3 regions of the Saccharopolyspora sp. NPDC002376 genome follow, and region 2 is predicted to be linked to each of the others. Evidence: riboswitches for the same ligand, from Rfam matches in the RefSeq annotation. Region 2 holds a riboswitch; each other region holds the start of a gene.
The links. A riboswitch is a leader RNA that binds a small molecule or an ion and turns the genes downstream of it on or off. The one in region 2 is predicted to bind glycine.
Positions count from the first base shown of each region.

Region 1: linked by a shared signal. The riboswitch ahead of gcvT (glycine cleavage system aminomethyltransferase GcvT) and the one ahead of gcvH (glycine cleavage system protein GcvH) in region 2 are both predicted to bind glycine.
Region 3: linked by a shared signal. The riboswitch ahead of gcvP (aminomethyl-transferring glycine dehydrogenase) and the one ahead of gcvH (glycine cleavage system protein GcvH) in region 2 are both predicted to bind glycine.

Region 1 is NZ_JBSFBZ010000008.1:26,401-28,654, reverse strand. It holds gene gcvT (glycine cleavage system aminomethyltransferase GcvT) at 1-1,002, opposite strand, end outside; glycine riboswitch at 1,120-1,218, opposite strand; glycine riboswitch at 1,219-1,318, opposite strand; gene ACWCO2_RS08335 (TetR/AcrR family transcriptional regulator) at 1,624-2,250, opposite strand.
Region 2 is NZ_JBSFBZ010000010.1:3,450-5,703, reverse strand. It holds gene ACWCO2_RS09650 (L-serine ammonia-lyase) at 1-570, opposite strand, end outside; gene gcvH (glycine cleavage system protein GcvH) at 597-968, opposite strand; glycine riboswitch at 1,024-1,121, opposite strand; glycine riboswitch at 1,122-1,216, opposite strand; gene ACWCO2_RS09640 (PucR family transcriptional regulator) at 1,330-2,254, shown strand, end outside.
Region 3 is NZ_JBSFBZ010000013.1:106,783-109,036, reverse strand. It holds gene gcvP (aminomethyl-transferring glycine dehydrogenase) at 1-850, opposite strand, end outside; glycine riboswitch at 1,025-1,126, opposite strand; gene ACWCO2_RS12040 (MerR family transcriptional regulator) at 1,216-1,785, opposite strand; gene ACWCO2_RS12035 (bifunctional nuclease family protein) at 2,059-2,254, opposite strand, start outside.

The sequences.
Region 1 (2,254 bases), on a different contig from region 2:
GTCCACGTAGGCCATCCCGATCGGGTGGCCCAAGGTCGGGGACGGGGCGCCGCTGGTGACCACGCCGATCTCGGCGCCGTCGGCGTCCAGCACGCGGTAGCCGTGCCGGGGCGCGCGGCGCTGGTCGGTGCTGAGCCCGACCAGGGTGCGCTCGGTGGGCTTCTCCGCGACGGCGGCCAGCGCTTCCTTGCCGACGAAGTCGACGGTCTTGTCGAGCTTGACCACCCGGCCGAGGTTGGCGTGGAACGGCGTGAGCTCGGCGGACAGCTCGTTGCCGTACAGCGGCATGCCGGCTTCCAGGCGCAGCGTGTCGCGGCAGGACAGCCCGGCGGGCTGCAGCCCGTGCTCCGCGCCCGACTCGGTCAGCGCCTGCCACACGGCCTCGGCGTCGCCGGGCGCGGTGAACAGCTCGAAGCCGTCCTCGCCGGTGTAGCCGGTGCGCGCCAGCAGCACGTCCTTGCCCGCGACCTGGGCCGGGTAGCCCGCGTAGTACTTGACGCCGGAGAGGTCGGTCTCGGTCAGCGGCGCGAGGATCGCGACGGCGTTCGGGCCCTGGATCGCGATCAGCGCGTAGTCATCGGAGACGTCCTCGTGCTGGGCGTCGAACCCGCTGATCCGCTCGGTCAGCTCGGCGGAGACCACGGCGGCGTTCGCGGCGTTGGCCACCACCAGGAACTCCTGCTCGGCGAGGCGGTAGACGATCAGGTCGTCCAGCACACCGCCCTGCGCGTTGCAGATCATGGTGTAGCGCGCGCGGCCGGGCGTGATGCTGGAGGCGTTGGCGACCAGCGCGTGGTCCAGCGCGGCCGCGGCTTCCGGGCCGCTGATCCGGATCTCGCCCATGTGGCTCAGGTCGAACAGGCCGGCCGCGGTGCGCACCGCGTTGTGCTCGGCGATGTCACCGGAGTAGCGCAGCGGCATCTGCCAGCCGGCGAACTCGGTGAGGTTGGCGCCGAGTTCCTCGTGCACGTGGTGCAAGGGCGTCTGTCGTGGCGACGACATGGTGGTGGGACTCCTCCTGGTGGGCGCCGGTCGGCAGTCGAGGGCCGGTCAGCTCACTGCGCCCAACCTTATCGGGGACACCTCGACCCCGACCTGCGCGGGCTGCGCTGGTCGGGCGGTCTCCCCGGAGTCATTGGCCTGAGAGTTTCGCCACCTCGGGAGGTGGCTTGCACCGTGGGCGAGAAGTGCATGCTTCTGCTTTTCTCCGTGATCGCCTGGTGTCGTGCGGTGCCGGTGCCTGAGAGTTTGCTGGGGAGTGTTGCTCCTTCGGCGCCCCGGTCCCGAGAAGGGCCGGAGTCTCTCCCGCACGACGTCGTAGGCGCGCTATTCGGTTCTGCGTCAAGGACGCTACGAACCACCAGTGACCCACGTCAACCGGAAGGATGAGTGATCTCGTGCCGACTTGCTGTGGAGTTCTGAAAGAGCGTGAGGTCCAGTGGAGTGAAGCAGCGGGATCCCAAGAGCGTCGCGGAGTTAGTCGATCAAGGTGACGTCACGAGTGGAAGGCAACGGCGCTCATCTATACCGACCCGGAACTGGTCAAGCGCTTGAGTGGTCCGATCGAAGGGGACTTTGGCCCGGTGCCTCCGCCGGAAGGAGTCGATGAGTGACTCCCAAGCGTTAGCCGGTGAGTTCTCGGTACTGCTTCTGCAGGCCGTCGATGAGGGCTTCGAGGGCTAGTTCGAAGCTGGCTGCGTCGATTTCCGCTGCGTGTTCGCGGAGCAGGTGTGCCTTGTTCAGGTGGGGGAAGCGGTCGCCGTAGAGGTCCGCGTCGTCCGGGAAGCCGCCGCTGAACGAGCCCATCGCCGAGCCCACCACCAGGTACTTCGTCGAGGCGCCGATCATCGTGGCGTAGCGCTGCGGCCAGCCCGCGCTGGTCAGGCCGCCGTGCACCGCATCGGCTCGGCGCAGGGCGTTCTCGCGGCGGGCCGGGCCGTAGGCCAGGAACGGCACCAGGTTGGGGTGGGCCGCCAGCGCCGCGCGGTAGGAGCGGGCCCAGCTGCGCAGGCCGGTCGTCCAGTCCTGCTCGAAGTCCGAGACGTCCACCGAGCCCATCACGTCTTCGGCGATCTCGTGCAGCAGTTCTTCCTTGGTCGCGACGTGGTTGTACAGCGAGGCCGCGCGCACTCCGAGGCGTTCGGCGAGGCGGCGCATGGACAGCGCTTCCAGGCCATCGGCGTCGATGATCTCCAGTCCGACGCGGCGGATGCGTTCCGGCGACAGCCGGGGAGTGGTCGGTCTGGGCACGTCT
Region 2 (2,254 bases):
GGACAGGCCGGACTCCGCGGCGCGCTCGAGCAGTTCCATGCCGGTGCGGAATGGCAGCCGCAGCTCGGTCTCGTCCGGTTTGATCCGGTCGGACCCGGTCGCGTCCTCGTCGACGACGAAACCACCGCCCACCGAGTAGTACACCGCGCTGTCCAGCTCGGCGTCCCCGGCGAAGGCGGTGAACCGCATGCCGTTCGGGTGCACCGGCAGCGACCTGCGGCGGTGCATCACCAGATCGCGGTCCGAGCTGAACCGGATCTCGTGCGTCCCGTCGAGGCACAGCCGCCCCGTCTCGCCGATCTCGACGACCCGGTCCGCCACCGCGGCCGGATCGACGACCTCCGGGCTGTGGCCCTCCAGGCCCAGCAGCACCGCCTTCGGGCTGCCGTGCCCGTGGCCGGTCGCCCCCAACGAACCGAACAGCTCCGCCTTGACCCGCGTGACCTGCGGCAACCGGCCCGCGTCGCGCAGTCGTCGCGCGAATCGCTTGGCCGCCCGCATCGGTCCCACGGTGTGCGAACTGGACGGTCCGATGCCCACTGAGAACAGGTCGAAGACACTGATCGCCATTGATCGCCTCCGCTGCTGCCCGGGTCCTACTGCCCGATCAGTTCGGCGTACTGCTCCGCGGTGAGCACAGCACCGGTACCGGTGGCGCGCACCTCCAGCAGCCAACCGCCGGCGAACGGCTCGGCGTTGACCAGCGCGGGATCATCCACAACGGACTCGTTGATCGCCACGACCTCGCCGGTGACCGGCGCGAACAGGTCGCTCACGGACTTGGTGGACTCCATCTCACCGCAGGTCTGCCCGGCCTCGATCTGCTCGCCGACCTCCGGCAGCTGCACGAAGACGATGTCGCCGAGCGCCTCGGCGGCGTGGTCGGTGATGCCGATGCGGACCAGCTCGTCGCGGTCCTCGATCCACTCGTGCTCTTCGGTGTAGCGCAGGTTCTGCGGCAGGGACATGGTGGGAGGCTCCAAGGCTGCTCGGAGGGCGCGGGCGCGCCCGGAAATGTGCTGGGCCTCCCCCTCTGTTTCGGGACCTGAGAGCTTCGCCGCAGACCTGCGACTTGCACCTTGGGTGGCGCGCCAGCGGTGGCGCGCGCTTTCCAGAGTTGCCTCGCCCGAACGGTCATGGGTGCCTGAGAGTTTGTGGGGAGTCTTGCTCCTTCGGCGCCTCGCAGCTGGTACGAGGTCTCTCCCGCACGGGGTCGACGGCCAGTATGCGATTGTCAGACTGCTCAGCAACGATAAACGTGCCTGTCTTGGTGTCACAATGCCCTCCCCAACTGACCGCCAAGGCGGCCGCTTCTCCAGGAGGCCGGTGATGCTCGACGTCCGAGCACTGGTCGAACGGGTCGGCCCGACCCTGCTGCGCTCGGTGGTCGTCCCGGAATCGACCGCGTGCGTCGGCGACGTGGTCATCGCCGAACCCGACCAGCACCTGACCGTCGTCGACGGCGACCTCGTGCTGGGCGTGGCCGTCGCGGACCGCGAGCAGGCGGCGTCACTGGTGCGCGTCTGCGGCGACCGGGGCGCTTCGGCGGTGCTGCTGAAACCGCCGGTCTCCGCCGATGAGCGCATCGTCGCCGCGGCCGAGGCGGCCGGGGTCGCGCTGGTCGAGGTCCGGTCGGAGACCGCGTGGGCCCAGCTGGTCTGGCTGATCAGGGCGGCGCTGGCCGGGACCGACATCGACGAGGCGGGCGCGCGCAGCCCCGGGGTCGGCGATCTGTTCCGGCTCGCCGACGCGGTGGCCGACGTGGTGGACGCGCCGGTCACGATCGAGGACGCGCGCTCCCAGGTGCTGGCCTACTCGGCCCGGCAGGACCTCACCGATCCCGCGCGGGTCTCGACGATCATGGGGCGCAGGCAGCCGGACGACGTGCTGGCCAAGTTCCGGGCGTACGGCACCTTCCGCAAGCTCAGCAAGGGCAGTTCGGCGATCTTCGTGCCCGCCCAGCAGGACGGCACGCTGCCCCGATTGGTCGTGCCGATCAGGATGGGCGGCGAGCTGCTCGGATCCATGTGGGCGGTGGTGCCCGAGGAGGTTTCCGAGGAGCGTGCGACGGCGTTCGCCGACACCGCACACCTGGTCGCGCTGCAGCTGCTGCGCTGGCGGGCGGTGGCCGACGCCGAGCGGCGGCGCAGCGCGGAGCAGGTGCGGCTGCTGCTGGACGGCGGCGAGGGCTGGCGGGTCGCGGCCAACGAACTGGCCGTCCCGAACGAGCGACACCGGGTGATCGCGATCGAGA
Region 3 (2,254 bases), on a different contig from region 2:
CCATCGGCACGCCGAATCGCTGGGTGCTGCCGACGACCACGTCCGCACCGATCTCACCGGGCGCGCGCAGCAGCGTCAGGGCCAGCAGATCGGACGCCACCACGACCTTCGCCCCGCGCTCGTGCGCCTCGGCGATGATCCGCTCGTGGTCGCGCACCGAACCCGAAGCACCCGGGTAGGACAGCAGCGCGCCGAAGAACTCGTCCTCGGGCAGCCCTGCCGACAGGTCGGCGACGACGACCTCGATGCCCAGCGGCTCGGCGCGGGTCTGGATGACCGCGATGGTCTGCGGCAGCGTGTCGGAGTCGACCAGGAAGCGCGGCGACTTGGACTTGCCGGCGCGGCGCACGAGCGTCATGCCCTCGGCCGCGGCGGTCGCCTCGTCCAGCATGGACGCGTTGGCCACCGGCACCCCGGCCAGGTCGGCCACCATCGTCTGGAAGTTCAGCAGCGCCTCGAGCCGGCCCTGTGAGATCTCCGGCTGGTACGGCGTGTACGCGGTGTACCAGGCCGGGTTCTCCAACACGTTGCGCAGGATGACCGGCGGGGTCGTGGTGCCGTAGTAACCGAGCCCGATCATCTCGGTGTGCGGGTGACAGCGGCGCGCGAGGTCGCGCAGCTCGGCAAGCGCAGCGGTCTCGGTGGCCGGCTGGGGCAGCGCCAAGCGCAGGTCGTCCTCGCGGATCGCGTCCGGCACCGCGCTGCGGCCCAGTTCCTCCAGCGAACCGACGCCGATCACGTCGAGCATGCGGGCCAGTTCGGCCGGGGACGGCCCGACGTGCCGGTCGGAGAACGGCGTGCCGTGCTCCAGAGCGGCCAGGGGAATGCGGTCGTGGGTCACGTCGGACATCGCCAAACCTCAATCATCGCGGCGAACACAGGGGCGGCAGTACAGCCAGGACTGCGCTGCTCTCCCCCTCTGTCACCGTCCGCGAAGCGAACGCCTGAGAGCTTCACCCGGGGACCGGGCTTGCACCGTCGGCGGGTGGTGCCAGCGAATGGCACCACCTCTTTCCAGAGGTATCTCGCCCGTGCGGTCCAGGTGGCCTGAGAGGTTGTCGGGGAGGTTTTGCTCCTTCGGCGCCGACCGCGGCTAGGCCGGGCCGGACTCTCCCGCACGGGGTCGGCGATGTGTCGCAGCCTACCCGATCAGGTGGCCCGCGCGGACCTCTGATGCGAGCTGCGGCACAGTCTTTCGATCACGGCCAGGGCTGGTCAGCCGGTCTCGGCCTGGCGGTCCCGGCGACGGCGGGACAGCTCGTCCGCCGCCTGCACCATCTCGCCGCCGTCGGCCCGCTCGGCCGGGAACTCGTGGATGGTGCCGCTGATCTCGCGCATCGCACCGCTGACGGCGATGCCGAACACGCCCTGACCACCTTGCAGCAGGTCGACCACCTCCTCGGCAGAGGTGCACTCGTAGACCGTCGTCCCGTCGCTGAACAACGTCAGCCGCGCCAGGTCCTCGACGCCGCGGTTGCGCAGGTGCTCCACCGCGACCCGGATGTTGTGCAGCGACACCCCTGTGTCCAGCAGGCGCTTGACCACCTTGAGCACCAGGATGTCCTTGAACGAGTACAGCCGTTGCGAGCCGGAACCGGCCGCACCGCGTATGGACGGGCCGACCAGCTTGGTGCGCGCCCAGTAGTCCAACTGGCGGTAAGTGATGCCGGCGATCTGGCAGGCGGCCGGGCCCCGGTAGCCGACCAGTTCGTCCGGCAGCGAGGCGTCTGGGAACAGCCCACCCTGCTCCGCGGCAGCATCCCCGTTGGACGCTTCCTCGACCACGCCTGCCTCCCCTCGTCCGGCTTGTCGCCGACGACGATCACCAGCGCCCGAATCGATTGCGATCAGGGCCGCGAACACCCCGCCGACAGCCAGCGGCGCAGCACCGCCGCATCGGCGGTTCACCCGCTGAATCACACCAGGGCGATTTCGCGTAACCCGACGGTATGCCTGCCTCGCGAGGAGGTCAACGCGACGCGCGGGCGCCGGGACGACCCGGCCCCCGCCTGCAACTGCAAGCGGGGGCCGGATGTCAGATCTCGGGTCTGCGACGCCTCAGGTGTCCGCGCCGCGGAAGTCCTCGGGAGACACGGAGTCGAGGAACTCGCGGAACTTCTCCACCTCGTCCTCCTGCTCGTCCGGGATGATCAGCCCGGCCTCGTCCAGCACCGACTCGTCGGCGTGGATCGGCACCCCGATGCGCAACGCCAGGGCAACCGAGTCGCTCGGCCGCGCCGAAACCCGCACGTCC